DNA from 3 places in the Chitinimonas sp. JJ19 genome. Region 3 is predicted to be linked to each of the others. Evidence: predicted binding sites of a transcription regulator. Region 3 holds the regulator's gene; each other region holds the start of a gene.
What was found. Region 3 encodes sigma-54, which starts transcription at its own class of promoters, with help from an activator protein. Its sites were predicted from a motif close to CTGGCACGCTTCATGCTT; they were not measured.
Positions count from the first base shown of each region.

Region 1 (5,418 bases), on a different contig from region 3:
ATACAAACCATTGATTTTGTTTAAATAAACTCAAATCCACCAGTCGGCATAAGCCTTGCTTTATATTCTTCCCACCCTGGAAGAAAGCCCATGAACAAAGCACTGCGGCTGGTACTGGTAGACGATACGGAGCGCGAGCTGGGTGCGCTGCGCGACGCATTGCTGGCTGCGGGCTTCGAGGTCATTGCCGAAGTCGACAGCGCCTTTGCCCTGGCCGATGTGGTAGCCAGACTGGAACCCGATGCAGTCATCGTCGATACCGACTCCCCCAGTCGCGATGTGCTGGAACATATCGCCGTCATGCACCAGGATGCCCCCCGGCCTATCGTCATGTTCACCGACGATGGTTCGGAGGCCCGCATCAAGGAGGCCATACGTGCAGGCGTGACGGCCTATGTGGTGGACGGGCTGTCACCGGCCCGACTGAGGCCGGTGCTGGACGTGGCCATTGCCCGCTTCGATGAAGAACGCAAACTGCGCAATGAGCTGGCCGATACCCGACAGCAATTGCTAGATCGCAAGATCATAGACCGTGCCAAGGGCCTCTTGATGAAACGCCGCAACATCGATGAGGATGCCGCCTACCAGCTGCTGCGCAAGACCGCCATGACCCGTGGGCAGAAGCTTGCCGAGGTCGCCAGGCAGTTGGTGGAAGCGACCGAACTGCTGGGTTAGCCTGTCGGTCGGGCAGCCTGGGCTGCGCGGTAGCCACCCAGGCTTACGGCGCGTACAGTATCTTCACGCTCGCATCGGCCTCGGCCCGGTCCAGATACCCCACCATATGGGGATTCGCCGCCAACAGGCGCTTGAGCTCGGCAGTACTGGCAACCTGCTGGGGTGCTACGCCCTTACCGGTGAAGTTCAGTCGTGCCCAATGGCTTTTCAGTTGTGCTTCACTCTTGTTCAGCACCTTGTCCAGAAAATCCTGCCGCACCGGCCCAGCCCCCAGCATCAACGGCACGATGACACCACCACCGGGGAACTCCTTCAAACGCAGGTAATAGATATCCTGCACCTGCTGCCGGCTAAACGACACGGCAGGGCTCTTGCTGCCAGCCACCAGCACCGGCTCTGCCTGGGCCGCCAGCACCCCTATGGCGCATAAGACGATGGAACCGAGATGACGATGCATGCGGGTCATGGTCGGCTCTCGCTCAGAAGATAAAGTCGAGGTTGGCGGTGTAGGTATTCACCTTGCCATCGAACTGGGACTGCGGCCCCATGCGAAACTCGACCTTGTTGCTGCTGCCCCAGAAGCGGTTCTTGATCTTGTATTGATCCCATTGCAGCTTGAGCGCCATATTGCTGCTGAAATCCCAGCGCAACCCCAGTGCCAGTTGATCGCGGTGGTACTGACCTGTCACATTGGTGGCATTGGCTGCAGCCAGCGCACTCAGCAGCGCCATTTGGCCCGGCGTTGCCTGCGGCGGCGGGGTTAGCCTCAGGTCAACCGGTTCGGCTATCGGCTTGAGACTGCCCAAAACAATATAAGGGGTAAAGTCGCCTATGCGCCTAGCACCCAGCAGATACCATCCGCCCGATCCGCTCAAGATCGCAGAATCAGATTTGCGGCTTACCCATTCCCCTTGCACGACATGAGTGTCATCGTCCCAGCTGAAACCCACACTGACCATCTTGTTGACTACATCCGTCAACTTGAAGCGCTCGCGATACACCTGGTTGCAATTGCTGCACAGGCCCAATTGCTGGGCATCACGCACCAGGCCCAGAAACTGGTCCACGCTATTGCCGGCAAAAGGCTTCAGCCCGCCCTTGGGCCGGGAATAACCCAAGCGCAGCAACAAGGGGCCGGATGTCCACTTGGCGGAGAGCCCGGCCTGCTTCGGCACTTCAATCTCGCCTAGCGAGACATCCACCCGGGTTTTGCCGAAATAGCCCTCTATACCCAGCACGCCCTCACCAAAGTGGCGCTCCCACTGCCCGGTTACGCCATCGTTGAAGGTAATGGAGTTATTGGAATAGACCTGTCCCGGTGGCTGCGCACTGATCTGCGCGTAGTAGAGGTCGTTGTAGTCCGACATCAGGAAAACCGGTGCCAACGCCCTACCGAGCTTGATATTGATCTCGCTGCTGGGCTCCCAGCCCAGATAAGCCCACTGCACCCTGGGCCGGTGGCTGCTGTTGACCTCCTTCTTCGAGATCAACTGAAAACCCGCGTTGAATGGTCCCGCCGGCCGTAGCTTGAGCTGCACGGCAAACAGGCTGTCGGCATCGAAGCGGGTCTCGTTGCGCGCCCCGGTGCTGGAGCGTATGTCAGAGCGCACGGTGGCATAGGGATCATCCGCGTGATAGACGCCCACGGTGCCAAAGCCATCAAGCTTCACCCAGTCGGGCAAGGCCTCCGCCCTAACCTGCATTGCCATTGCGTTGCATAGCGCAAGCGCTACCAGACCCCAGCGTCCCATCATGCCCTCTCTACCTTGCACCCCACAGACCAGGGGTGAGATATATGCGTCATACCTCGACGCCATCTATGTGGGATAGGTAAGGAGCGCCGGATAGGCAAGCCACATATTGCAACGGCCAAGGGTTTTGAGGCGGAATCTGGCAGACCCTACCTGGCAAGGCAAGGAACCCAGCGGGCCGACCCAACCGCTCGCGACACGGTGCGAGGTTAGGGAGCTGGCGCCTACAGCAGCACACGCACACCTTCACCGCGCATGGCCAATGAGCGTACCTCGGCCAGCTTGGCCAGTTGCATAACCAGGCTGAACACCGAACGGCTGCTTTCCAGTTCGATGCATACGTCCATATAGCCACGGCCCTTGGGCATTTCGGCGGCCACGCGGCGCACCGAGTAGCCACGGTGGCGCACCACGCGCAACACGCGCTCCAGTGCATCGCTATTGTTATCCAGGTTCAAGGTCAGTTGCTGTGCCATCTCGATTACTCCTGCTGGGACTGGGGATAGGGTCTGAAATGACGAAGCCCCCGATCTTTCGATTCGGGGGCTTCGTCTGGATTCTTTGTCGTTCGGGTTCTGGCTCAGCTTCCCGATCGCGCAAACACCAGCGCGCCCCACGATGTAATCATCATGGTGCGTTTCATGGTAGTGGTCAGCGCGTTAAGCACAGGGAACATGGGCTGTTGCAATGCAAAATGGATTCGACACCCCCACTCTAACTGCAGCCGCAAGCAGTGGCAAGCATCTTGTTTCGCCATCAAGGTAGGTGCCTCAACCGGATTGGTGCACCGCGCCAATCTGCCTGCTGCGTCATGGTGCATGGCGCAATCGGCGACACTGTGCCTTTACGCCCAACAGCCGAGTGGCAACACTTGGACAGCAAGCCAAGACACAAAAAATTACTGTTTTATATCATGCACATACACATTGAAAGTCGGGCGGCAACTGGCGACCGATACCCGCTGGCACACTTGCTGCATAGCAATAGGCGTTACCCGGTTCAATGTCGAACCGGATCACTCCAGATTCGTTGGGGAGTCTGACTGGGAGCCCAAGCTTGCATGCAAGCGGATAGCTCCGGGCCGCGCAGCCTTGCTGCCGGCCCAAGGACAACGGCGTCCTTTGACCGGTTTTACCGGTCGAGGCACGCCGTTTTTTTTGCGCCCGCGTTTTGACCAAGGAAGCAGCATGGACCAACCCGCAAACAACAGCACACCGTCCGCCAGCCGCCGCGATTTCATGAAGACACTCAGCCTCGCCGGTGCCGGCTCTATCCTCTCTGTCGTGCCGCCCCAGGTGCGCGCCGCAGCCAATAGCCAGACCGGTAAACCGGAGAAAACCGAAGTCAGGATAGGCTTCATACCGCTCACCGACTGCGCCTCCGTGGTCATGGCCGCCGTGCTGGGCTTCGACAAGAAATATGGCATCAAGATAATACCCAGCAAGGAAGCCAGTTGGGCCGGTGTGCGCGACAAGCTGGTGAACGGCGAACTGGACGCCGCCCATGTGCTGTACGGCCTGATCTATGGCGTACAACTGGGCATAGGCGGCCCCAGGAAGGACATGAATGTCCTGATGACGCTGAACAACAATGGCCAGGCCATTACCTTGTCCAACCAGCTCAAGGACAAGGGTGTGAAAGACGGCGCCAGCCTGGCGCGTCTGGTCAAGGCCGAACCCCGTGAATACACCTTTGCCCAGACCTTCCCCACGGGCACCCACGCCATGTGGCTGTACTACTGGCTGGCCAGCCAGGGCATAGACCCGCTCAAGGACGTCAAGACCATCGTAGTGCCACCACCGCAGATGGTAGCCAATATGCGAGTAGGCAATATGGACGGTTTCTGCGTGGGCGAACCCTGGAACAACCGGGCTCTGGCCGATGGCATAGGCTACACCGCCGCCACCACCCAGGACATCTGGACCGACCACCCTGAGAAGGTACTGGGGACCACCGCCGACTTCGTCACCCAGTACCCCAATACCGCCCGGGCACTGGTCATGGCAGTGCTCGATGCCTCACGCTGGATAGACACCATGGCCAATCGCCAGCGGGTTGCCGAGACCATAGCCGACAAGAGCTATGTCAACTGCCCGGTCGACATCATCGACCAGCGGCTGGAAGGCAAGTACGACAACGGCCTGGGGCGCAAGTGGCAGGATCCGAACTACATGAAGTTCTTCAACGACGGCAAGGTCAACTTCCCCTACCTGTCGGACGGCATGTGGTTCCTGACCCAGCATCGCCGCTGGGGCCTACTTAAGACCGACCCCGACTATCTGGCCGTGGCCAAAGCAGTCAACCGCATCGATGTCTACAGCGATGCCGCCCGGGCACTGGGCATCGCCGTTCCCAAGGAAGCCCTGCGCAGCACCAAGCTGATAGACGGCACCGTTTGGGACGGCAAGCACCCAGCCGCCTACGCCGCCAGTTTCAAGATTCGCGCCTGAGGAGCCCAGCATGCCGACCCAAGCACTGACCACCCCCCTTGCCGAAGACCCACCCAGGCGCAAGCCACGCCGGCCAGCGGCGCCACGGCTGCAAACCCTGGACGGCCTCCCCCCCGGCCCCAGCCGTTTCAATCGCAGCCTGCACTGGCTGGCCTTCCATGGCCTGCCACCCCTGCTGGGGCTGGCGCTGTTCATGCTGGGATGGCAGCTGCTGTCACTGCACAACGCCAGCCTGCCTGGCCCAGCCACTACCTGGGCAGCCGCAGCAGAGCTGTTCGCCGACCCCTTCTACGACAACGGCCCCAACGATCAAGGCATAGGCTGGAACATCCTGCATTCGCTGGCCCGCGTCGGCATCGGCTTCGGCCTTGCCGCACTGGTGGGGATACCCGCCGGCTTCATCATTGGTCGCTTTGCCTTTATCGGCCGCATGGCAGCCCCCATCATCAGCCTGCTCAGGCCAGTCTCACCGCTGGCTTGGCTACCCATAGGCCTGCTGGTGTTCAAGGCCGCCGGGCCGGCCTCCATCTGGGTCATCTTTA
Region 1 covers NZ_JBAMDD010000007.1:12,669-18,086, forward strand. The annotation lists gene V7714_RS10205 (ANTAR domain-containing response regulator) at 91-675, shown strand; gene V7714_RS10210 (hypothetical protein) at 719-1,141, opposite strand; gene V7714_RS10215 (hypothetical protein) at 1,155-2,384, opposite strand; gene V7714_RS10220 (ACT domain-containing protein) at 2,651-2,902, opposite strand; gene V7714_RS10225 (CmpA/NrtA family ABC transporter substrate-binding protein) at 3,614-4,876, shown strand; gene ntrB (nitrate ABC transporter permease) at 4,887-5,418, shown strand, end outside.
Region 1: the regulator sigma-54 is predicted to act here: its motif matches at 3,388-3,405, upstream of V7714_RS10225 (CmpA/NrtA family ABC transporter substrate-binding protein).

Region 2 (5,418 bases), on a different contig from region 3:
TTACAAAAACATAGCTTAAGCCATAGCCAAATATCCACTGGTTTCGTTCGAAGAACGCCTGCCAAAGAGCTTCATTTCCATTCAATTTCTTTATTTTCAACAAAGCATCAAAATAATCTTTTTGGGATAGCAACCTTTCGAATATATCAAGTTGCTTCTTGCGATATCCTAGTGCAACGATGTCTTCTTTTGTTATCCCGGACTGCATTGCCTCGGAGAATACATCTTGGTTTTCTTTAACCAGGTGAGCCGCTTGCTCCCTCGATAAAATCAACTTACTAAGCTCAGAGTCCGCAATGTTGACCTTACCACTATCGGCAGGCTCGATGGCGGCGACATTCCCAAAGAATGTCAGCAACTTTGAGATTTCAGCACCCACAAATGAGAAGTGTGTTTTTTGCGGCACACCACTGTTTCCGTTGAACGCTTGCAAGGTAACCACGGTGAGCTGATGGCTGTCCTCAAGATACTTCGCTACGATTTCCGTGCGCCCAGTTGGAGTCCGTCGAAGCACTACCTCATCTTTAACTGTCGCAAAGTGTAGCCCCTCGGAATCAATGACCTTGGAAGCAATTCGTAAAGGCCCTTGCGGTGTATCTATTTGCGGACTTATGTAGGTTTTACCCGGGATTTTATTCCTGTGAATCTCAGCTTCATCTTGCATGACTTACTCCAAATCATTTGTGCGAGGCTTTAGAACAAGAAAACCGCCCAAGCGTCGATTGCCTATTTTCGCCGTAGAGGGCACAAGCCGACCTTTGACCAGGAGTCATCTTCACCAGAAGAGCTGCGGCTTAATAACACCCAGCACAGATTGCCACCACGGAGGGAGTTTATAATAACCTCCAACAGCTAGCTCGGCTTATCCACGATAGCAATTCGATTTAAGAATACATCAAAAATGCCTGCCTACATTTCTGCGTCGTATACTTCTCGACCCAGCGCAAGAGTTAGCTTCGCACAGAGCACGCTTACCCAACCAACCCAGAGTTCATCCTCAACGTCGCCGCTGAAAACGAGGCCACCAGGATCAGCCGATACGGCAATATGGCGAAAATCTCCTTCTTGCCCATACCACATGGGCCAATGCTCACAAGAGAGCCAACCGTCTAGCTCAGTATAAACCCTGGCGATCGTTCGCCAATCGTCATCAGAGGACTCCATTTTGATATTCAATGTTATAGATTTCCGCATCATCATATCGCCAGGCACTCACCACTCGCACTCAAACCTCATCCCTCACAAACGCTAGCGACAAGCCCAACTCTCCCGCCCTACGCCGCAAAGAATCCAGTTCAAAATCATAAAACACACCAAGATTCCAGATTGGCGCCTCACCTACATACTGACTTTCAAGCCGTGCGAGTTGAAAGTGTGGGCTTGAGGCCAACAACCTCTTAAGCAGGATGAATGCTTTTGCGGGAGTGGGCTCACGGGTTACGATGTAACAACCCACGAAAAGCGTGGCTCGTTGCATGTCAGGAAAATCGTGGGCGTAGTGCACAAGGGCATCAAAGGTATGCCCGCATGCCAGGCAACGGTAGCTTTCGATGGTGACGAGCACGTTAGGCTCACGCACTATCTGCTCAGCTCCACACTGTATGCAACGGTCAGTCACACATCCCCCAAACAAGCCGCAACGCTACATCCAGCAACCACCCAAAGCAACCCTTGCTCTTGCGCCTCAGACTGTATAGCTGGCTTTCCAACCACCGAGAAAATCACCAGGCAGGAAGCAAAGCGCCGAACAGGCTAGAACAACGCCAGCCCACCCCCCAATAACAGAAAACCCGCATCGCCAACGGCCATGCGGGTTTTCTGGACTACAGCAGGCCTGCGGGCAGGCCAGCCAGTTTACAGCGAGTAATACATATCGAATTCCACCGGGTGGGTGGTCATGCGGAACTTGGTGACTTCTTCCATCTTCAGTTCGATGTAGGAATCGATCCAATCATTGGAGAAGACACCGCCGCGGGTCAGGAACTCGCGGTCCTTGTCCAGGGCTTCCAGGGCTTGCTCGAGGCTGTGGCAAACCTTGGGTACCAGCTTGTCTTCTTCCGGCGGCAGGTCGTACAGGTTCTTGTCAGCCGGGTCGCCAGGGTGGATCTTGTTCTGCACGCCGTCCAGGCCGGCCATCATCAGGGCGGTGAAGGCCAGGTAGGGGTTGGCGAGTGGATCGGGGAAACGGGCTTCGATACGGCGTGCCTTGTCGCTGGCGACGTAAGGAATACGGATGGAAGCCGAGCGGTTCTTGGCGGAGTAGGCCAGCATCACCGGTGCTTCGTAGCCGGGCACCAGACGCTTGTAGGAGTTGGTACCGGGGTTGGTGATGGCGTTCAGTGCCTTGGCGTGCTTGATGATGCCGCCGATGTAGTACAAGGCGAATTCCGACAGGCCAGCGTAGCCGTTACCTGCAAACAGGTTCTTGCCGTCCTTCCAGATCGACTGGTGCACGTGCATGCCGCTGCCGTTGTCACCAACGATGGGCTTGGGCATGAAAGTGGCGGTCTTGCCGTACTGGTGGGCCACGTTGTGGACCACATACTTCAGGCGCTGGGTCCAGTCGGCACGTTGCACCAGGGTGCTGAACTTGGTGCCGATTTCGTTCTGGCCGGCGGTGGCCACTTCATGGTGATGCACTTCAACCGGGATGCCCAGTTCTTCCAGCGCCAGGCACATTGCCGAGCGAATGTCCTGGAAGCTGTCGACCGGTGCCACGGGGAAATAACCACCCTTGACGCCAGGACGATGGCCGGTGTTGCCGGCCTCATAGGCCTCGCTGGAGGACCAGGCTGCTTCTTCGGAGCGGATCTTGACGTGGGTGCCCGACATGTCGGTGCCCCAGGTAACGCTGTCGAAGATGAAGAATTCAGGTTCCGGGCCGAAGAAGGCGGTATCGCCCAGGCCGGATGCCTTCAGGTAAGCCTCGCCACGCTTGGCGATGGAACGCGGGTCGCGGTCATAGCCCTTGCCATCGGTCGGGTCGATCACGTCGCAGGTGATGAACAGGGTCGGTTCGTCATAGAACGGGTCGATGGCGGCAGAGGACGGATCCGGGATCAGCAGCATGTCCGAAGCCTGGATGCCCTTCCAGCCGGCAATCGAGGAGCCATCAAAAGCATGGCCGCGCTCGAACCACTCTTCATCGACCACATGCGACGGCACGGAAACATGCTGTTCCTTACCCTTGGTGTCGGTGAAGCGCAGATCGACGAAACGGATATCGTTTTCTTGGATTTGCTTGAGTACGTCGGCGACCGCCATTTGCATAACTCCTGATGAGAAACTGGGAAACCGGCGCGCAGGCCGGCAGGGAATCCGATTGTAGAGCCTTGTCGCTCGCCTTGCCTCATGGTGGCGCGCGTCCGGCGACTATTTAGCAGGAAGCATGCCACAGGCTGCAAACCCCTGCCATGCGCCATTCAGGGGCGTGCTGATACCACTTCACGCACCATATTAATGCAGCACAAACACAATCGCACTGAATTGGTGCGCTCACCTTGTGTACCCTGTCCGTGCTACTCTCCTGTGCGCCCCATACACGCGGCACCCCTGTCTGAACATGGCTACCAAGACTGGTAGCCAGGCCCACGCACAGACACCCCAACCGCAGCGGAGTTCACGGCGTGACAGCTGCCCCCTGCTGGCCACCGTGCAGCAGATAGGCAGAGGGTATGCCCGGCCATTCCACGCGGCCTGAATCGCCCCCATGAACGCAGCACAGCGCCTGCTGGCTCAAGCTGCACTGACAACCCGTACCCGGCGTTCGCTCAGGCGTCACCGACCATCAATGACTTGGGTCCATAGCTGGCGCTTAGCTGCCATAATTGAACTCTGAATCATTCACGCATAGCCATCGGCGGAGCACACCATGAGCCTGACCAATGAAATTCTGCAGCGTGCCCATAGCCGTGCAGAGGAAATGAAGCTGCCCTACTCCGGCGCACTGACACCGGAAGAGGCCCATACGCTGCTGAGCACCATGCCAGCCTGCAAGCTGGTGGATGTGCGCACCAGCGCAGAATGGCAGTTTGTCGGTACACCGCTGCATGCGGTAAAGATAGAGTGGAAGAGCTGGCCGGGCATGGCGGCCAATCCCAACTTCATGGAGCAGCTGAAAAACCAGGTGGATACCGAGGATGCCCTGCTGTTCCTGTGCCGTACCGGTGGCCGCTCGCACGAGGCCGCCGCCCTGGCCGCCGCCCATGGCTATAGCGAGTGCTACAACGTGCTGGAAGGCTTTGAGGGCGACCGCAACGATGCCGGCCAGCGTGGTCAGATAAACGGCTGGAAGGCACGCGGCCTGCCCTGGTCGCAGGGCTGATACCTGCGCCTGGTAGCACCTGACACCAATAAGTGCCCACACGCTTCCACCGATACAAGCACCTTCCCGACTATTCTCCGCTCCGCCAGGCCAGCCTCGCGGTGGCGGGGATCGTCCCGCTTACCCTCACGCCCGACTACTAACATGACTGACCGCTACGCCGTCATCGGCAACCCTGTTGCCCATAGCAAATCGCCCTTGATCCACGCTGCTTTCGCCCGCCAGACCGGCCAGAAGCTGGTGTACGAGCGGCTGGAGGCGCCGCTGGATGGTTTTGTTGATACAGCAGCGCAGTTTCTGGCCATGGGAGGCAGCGGCTGCAATGTCACGGTGCCGTTCAAGGAAGAAGCTTTCCGCTTTGCCAACCTGCTGAGCGACCGGGCCGAGCTGGCCGGCGCAGTCAATACCCTATGGCTGGATGATGAGGGCGTAGTAGGCGACAACACCGACGGTGCCGGGCTGGTGGCCGACCTGTTGTTGCACACACCATTGGCCGGCAAGCGCATTCTGCTGCTAGGGGCCGGCGGTGCGGCACGGGGGGTAATTGCGCCACTGCTGGACGAGGAACCGGCCAGCCTGTGTATCGCCAACCGCAGCGCCGACAAGGCCGTGGCGCTGGCAGGGCATTTTGCCGAGCTGGGCGAGGTCGCTGGCATGGGGCTGGCGGGTTTGGATGGTCAGTCATTCGACCTGGTCATCAACGCCACCTCCGCCAGCCTAGCCGGCGCCAGCCTGCCCTTGCCCGCCAGCCTGTGGCAAACCGGGCCGGTGGTTTACGACATGATGTACGGTGCGCAGGAAACCCCATTTCTGGCACAGGCCCGCGCCGCAGGGGTACAGCAACGACTGGATGGACTCGGCATGCTGGTGGCGCAGGCAGCCGAGGCGTTCTATCTATGGCGCGGCGTCAGGCCAGACACCGCCCCGGTGCTGGCAGAACTGCGTGGCCAACTCTAAGAGCCTGTTCAAAGTCTATGGCTTCTGCGCGTGACGGGCGCCATGTACCCGCCAAACAGAACGCCACCGGCTAAGGTGGCGTTCTGTTTGGCGGTGGCAGGCCAGGTTTACCAGTTGGGCAGTTCGCTGCCGAAGGC
Region 2 covers NZ_JBAMDD010000005.1:872-6,289, forward strand. The annotation lists gene V7714_RS07585 (Shedu immune nuclease family protein) at 1-664, opposite strand, end outside; gene glnA (glutamate--ammonia ligase) at 1,855-3,264, opposite strand; gene V7714_RS07595 (rhodanese-like domain-containing protein) at 3,872-4,324, shown strand; gene aroE (shikimate dehydrogenase) at 4,469-5,281, shown strand; gene V7714_RS07605 (carbohydrate kinase family protein) at 5,389-5,418, opposite strand, start outside.
Region 2: the regulator sigma-54 is predicted to act here: its motif matches at 3,378-3,395, upstream of glnA (glutamate--ammonia ligase).

Region 3 (5,418 bases):
TGCGGGGCTTGCTCATGTGGGGCTGGACTCCCTGTGCCGCACCAGCACTTGGCGTTCCTGCGCAAAATGGGCTGCCAGCTTTTCGGCCAGCCAGACCGAGCGGTGCTGGCCGCCGGTACAGCCTATGCCGACGGTGACATAGCTGCGGTTGTCGCGATCAAATGCGGGCAGCCAGTTTTCCAGATAGCGCAGGACATCGGCGTACATGGCCTGGGGGGCGGCCTCGGCCTCCAGAAACTGGATGACGGGTTGATCGAGCCCGGTGAGGGGGCGCAGGCTGGGGTCGTAGTAAGGATTGGGCAGGCAGCGGGCGTCGAACACGAAGTCTGCATCCAGCGGCAGGCCATGCTTGAAGCCGAACGACTGGAAGATAAGGGTGAGGCGGGACTGGTCCAGCGCCAGGAATTGTTTGACCCAGGCCCGCAGGGCGTTGGCGCTCAGCTCGCTGGTATCGACCCGGTGCGACAGATCGGCCACGCTGGCCAGGATCTCGCGCTCCAGGCTGATGCATTCCGCCACGGTGTAGTCGGTATGCAGGGTGGAGAGCGGGTGCTTGCGGCGGGTTTCGGAAAAGCGTTTGAGCAGCGATTCGGTCTTGGCTTCGAGGAACAATACCCGTACGTCCAGGCCCTGGCTCTTGAGGTCTGCCACGCAGTCGGGCAGGGCGGGCAGGCTTTGGGCGCCGCGTATGTCCACGCTGATGCCGACCCGCTGATGGCCTTCGCCTTGCAGCAGGCGCACGGTCTGCGGCAGCAGGGTGGCGGGCAGGTTGTCTATGCAGTAGTAGCCCAGGTCTTCCAGCAGTTTGAGCGCGACGCTCTTGCCGGAGCCGGACAGGCCCGATATCAGTACGATCTGCAGCACGGTGGCCATGGCCGCTTATTCTCCTGATTCCATGAAACGTTGGTGCCGCTCGATGAACTCACGGGTGGAGTCGATGCCACGCAGTTGCAGGATGTAGTTGCGTACGGCGGCCTCGACCAGCACGGCGAGGTTGCGGCCGGCGGCGACGGGCAGTACGACCTTGCGTATGGCCACATCCAGCACGGCCTGGGTGGCGGCCTGCATCTGCAGCCTATCCAGCGGGGTGATGGATTCGGCCTGCTTGGTCAGGTGGATGATGAGCTTGAGGTTCTTGCGCGGGCGAACGGCGGTTTCACCGAAGATGGTGCGGATATTGAGCACGCCCAGGCCGCGTACTTCGAGGAAGTCGCGCAGCAGGGGCGGGCAGCGGCCTTCCAGGGTGTCGGGGGCGATGCGGTAGAGCTCCACCACGTCGTCGGCAACCAGGCCGTGGCCGCGCGAGATCAGTTCCAGCGCTAGTTCGCTCTTGCCCATGGCGCTTTCACCGGTAATCAGCACACCGACCTCCAGCACGTCGAGGAACACGCCATGCAGGTTGGTGGAGACGGCCAGCGCTTTGGCCAGATAGAAGCGCAGCACGTCCATCAGGTAGGGCGATTGTTCGGGCGAGGTCAGTAGCGGGACATGGGCGCGTTCGCAGGCTTCGCGCAGCATATCGGGCGCTGGCTGGCCGTTGGCGATGATCATGGCCGCCATATCGGTGCTGAACAGGTGGTCCAACGACTTTTTCAGGGCGGTGGCCTCTACCTGCTGCAGGTAGGCGATTTCGGCCAGGCCCAATACCTGAATGCGGTTGGGGTGGACGAAATTGAGGTGACCGACCAGGGCGTGGGCCGGCTTCTGGTTATCGGCCTCGTTGGACAGCAGATTGTTGGCGCCACTCTGGCCAGCCAGCCAGGTCAGGCGCAGTTTCTCTGCGTTGTCGATGAACAGCTGGCGGACGGTGATTTGGGGCATGGTTCCGTTTCTGTATCAGGCCTGATAGCGACGGTGCCGGGGGCGGGCCGGGGCTGGCTGCCCCGGTGGCTTAGGCTTGCCAGTGGGTGAGCAGTTGGTGCACGTCTTCCGGTGTGGTGGCCTGGCTCAGCGCTTCGCGGATTTTTTTGTCACTGAACAGCTGTGCCAGTTCCGACAGGATCTGCAAATGCAGGTCGGTTGCCTGTTCGGGCACCATCAGTACGAAGGCGAGGTTGACTGGCTTGCCGTCTGGCGCCTCGAAGGGGATGGCTTGCTTGAGGCGCACAAACACCCCTACGGCCTCCTTCAGGCCCTTGATGCGGCCGTGCGGTATGGCGACACCCTGGCCCAGCCCGGTCGAGCCCAGCTTTTCGCGGGCGAACAGGGCGTCGAAGATGGCTGCGCGGGCGATGCCGTGGCTGTTCTCGAACAAGAGGCCGGCCTGTTCGAACAGGCGCTTCTTGCTGGTCAAGTCCAGATCGAGAAAGACGTTGGTCAATGGCAGGAGTGAGGCGATCAGGGCCATGGTTGTGCAATGCTGGAATAGGCCGCCATTGTACGCCGGTGGGCGGCCAGGACAAGGCGTGAAAGTCGGCTTGTGCTGGGGGTGTGGTGCCAGTGTGGCATGGTCTGCAGCAGAATGGAAAACGGGAACGGTGTCCCTGTACCGTTCCCGTTCCCTCTCGTCACTTGCGCTTTACTGCTACGGCGCCGTCAGGCGGCTGCCTGATCGTGGCTTTCCGGTTCTACGTGATGCTTCATGGCATCGGTGTGGCGGTCTCCATATCGCTTTTCTTTGTGCTTTAACACTTGCCGATCCAGCTTGTCGGCCACCAGGTCTATGGCGGCGTACATATCGGGCTCGGTGGCTTCCACATGGATATCCTTGCCGCGCAGATGCACATTCACTTCTATCTTCTGCTGCAGCTTGTCGACGCTGAGGGTGACGCCCATGTCGATCACATGATCGAAGTGGCGGGTGACCCTCTCCAGCTTGGTCTGCACGTATTCGCGGATGGCTGGGGTTACGTCGAGGTGGTGCCCACTGATGGTCAGGTTCATACGACTCTCCTTGTGTTAAGGACGCCGCCTAGCTGCGGGGCGGCTACAGGGACTTTCGTTGGTTCACGGGAGGGATCTGCAAGGCTTCACGGTACTTTGCGACGGTACGGCGGGCAACATTGATGCCCTGCTTGCCGAGCACTTCGGCCAGCGTACTGTCACTCAGTGGTTTCTTGGGGTCTTCGTTCTGTATCAGTTGTTTGAGAAGGGCTTTGATGGCGATGGCCGAGCATTCGCCGCCCGAGTCGGTATCTACATGGCTGCCGAAGAAATACTTGAACTCATAGATGCCACGCGGCGTGAGCATGTATTTCTGGGTAGTCACCCGAGAGATGGTCGATTCGTGCAGGTCCAGCTCCTCCGCAATATCGCGCAGCACCAGGGGGCGCATGGCGACTTCGCCGTGTTCGAAAAATCGCTGCTGCTTTTCGACGATGGCCTGTGCTACGCGGAGTATGGTGTCGAAGCGTTGCTGGACGTTCTTGATCAGCCACTTGGCTTCCTGCAGCTGGCCGGACAGGCCTGTGCCGTTTTCACGATGTTGCCGCAGGATGTTGGCGTACAACTGGTTGACCTTGAGTTTGGGCATCGCAGCTTCGTTCAGCTGGACCGTCCAGCCGTTGCGAAGCTTCTTCACCACCACGTCTGCTACCACGTAGCGGGTGTCAGTCTCGCCGAACACTGCTCCGGGCCGTGGGTTCAGTCGCTGTACCAGCAACTGCGCGGCTCGCAGGGCGGTGTCGTCGCATTTCAGCGTTTTCTTAAGCTTACTGTAGTCCTTGTTAGCCAATAAATCGAGGTGCTCGGCCACAATCTCAAGTGCCAATCCGCTGGCCGGTTCGTGCTGCATCAACTGCTGTAATTGCAACTTCAGGCAGTCCTTGAGATCGACTGCGCCCACGCCACAAGGTTCCAGCTGGCGTATCAATTGCAGGCTGACCTGCAGTTCTTCCAGCTCGATTTCCAGTTCGTCGCGCAGGGATTCGGGGATCAACTCAAAGATTTCGACCAACGGTAGGCCCAGGTAGCCATCGTCGTCCAGCGCGTCGATGACCAGGTTGGCCACGGCATGGTCGCGCTGGCTCAGGGGCAACAGGCCCAGCTGGGCCAGCAGGTGCTCGCGCAGGGTGCTGATGCGTGCGACGTTGGCCTGGGGGTCGAACTCGTCATCGTCTTCGCGCTGGCGCCCGCCGCCGCTTTCGTTCCAGTAGCTGTCGCCCAGCGCGCCATCCATGTCGAAATCGGGTTCGGCGGTATCGGTACTGGGGGCCTCGTCGAGCGAGGGGGGCGGCTCGGTCACCTCCACCGGGCTGCCGTCCTCGCGTACCGGGTGGATTTCCGGCTCGTTGTCGTCCTCGCGCTCCAGCATGGGGTTGTCCTGCAGGAAGCGTTCTATCTCCTGGTTCAGGTCAAGCGTGGAGAGCTGCAGCAACTTGATGGATTGCTGTAGCTGCGGCGTAAGCGTGAGTGACTGGGAGAGCTTGAGTTGGAGGGATTGTTTCATGCTGACACGGTAACAGGCTAAAGCCTGAAATGCTCACCTAGGTAAACCCGGCGGACATTGTCGTTATAGACGATCTCTTCGGCGCTCCCCGAGGCCAGGACGCTGCCTTCGTTGATGATATAGGCGCGATCGCAGATGCCCAGCGTCTCCCGCACATTGTGGTCGGTAATCAGTACACCGATCTTGCGCTCCTTGAGGAAGCGGATGATCTTCTGGATATCCATCACGGCGATGGGGTCTACCCCGGCAAAGGGCTCGTCCAGCAGGATAAAGCGAGGGTTGGCAGCCAGAGCGCGGGCAATCTCGCAGCGGCGGCGTTCGCCACCCGATAGCGAGAGGGCGCTGCTGTCGCGCAGGTGGGCAATGTTCAACTCGCGCAGCAGTCTGTCCAGCCGGCGTTCTATCGTTTCGCTGTTGGTGACATGCAGCTCCAGTATGGCGCGCACATTCTCCGCCACGGTCATGCGGCGGAAGATGGAGGCTTCCTGCGGCAAGTAGCCCAGCCCCAGGCGGGAGCGCTGATGCATGGGCAGGTGGGTGATCTCGGCGTCATCCAGGAAGATCTTGCCGCCGTTGAGAGCGACCATGCCGACTATCATGTAGAAGCTGGTGGTCTTGCCGGCGCCATTGGGGCCGAGAAGGCCGACAACCTCGCCGGCATCCACGTGCAGCGAGACATCGCGGACCACCGTGCGGGATTTGTAGCGCTTTTGCAGGTGCTGGGCGGACAGGCGTGCGGTCATGGCTTAGCTTGGCTCTCGGGCTTTTTCTTGGGCTGTATCACCAGCTTTACCCGGCCATCGGTGCCGGGTGTGGCGCTGGCATTGCCTTCGGCCCGGAAGATCTCGGTCACGCTGTTGTAGACGATATGGCTGCCGCTCAGCTCATCCTGGCCGCGCTTGAGCCAGGCGTTGCCGGTCAGCTTGACGTCGCCGGTCTTGCTGTCGTAGTCGAGCTTGTCGGAGCGGGCATCCAGCCAGACTTCCTGGCCTTCCATCTTTTGCTTGAACTTGACGGGGCGGCCGCTGGCC
Region 3 covers NZ_JBAMDD010000011.1:147,655-153,072, reverse strand. The annotation lists gene V7714_RS14725 (flavin prenyltransferase UbiX) at 1-16, opposite strand, end outside; gene rapZ (RNase adapter RapZ) at 13-873, opposite strand; gene hprK (HPr(Ser) kinase/phosphatase) at 880-1,821, opposite strand; gene V7714_RS14710 (PTS sugar transporter subunit IIA) at 1,892-2,347, opposite strand; gene hpf (ribosome hibernation-promoting factor, HPF/YfiA family) at 2,536-2,883, opposite strand; gene V7714_RS14700 (RNA polymerase factor sigma-54) at 2,927-4,387, opposite strand; gene lptB (LPS export ABC transporter ATP-binding protein) at 4,405-5,130, opposite strand; gene lptA (lipopolysaccharide transport periplasmic protein LptA) at 5,127-5,418, opposite strand, start outside.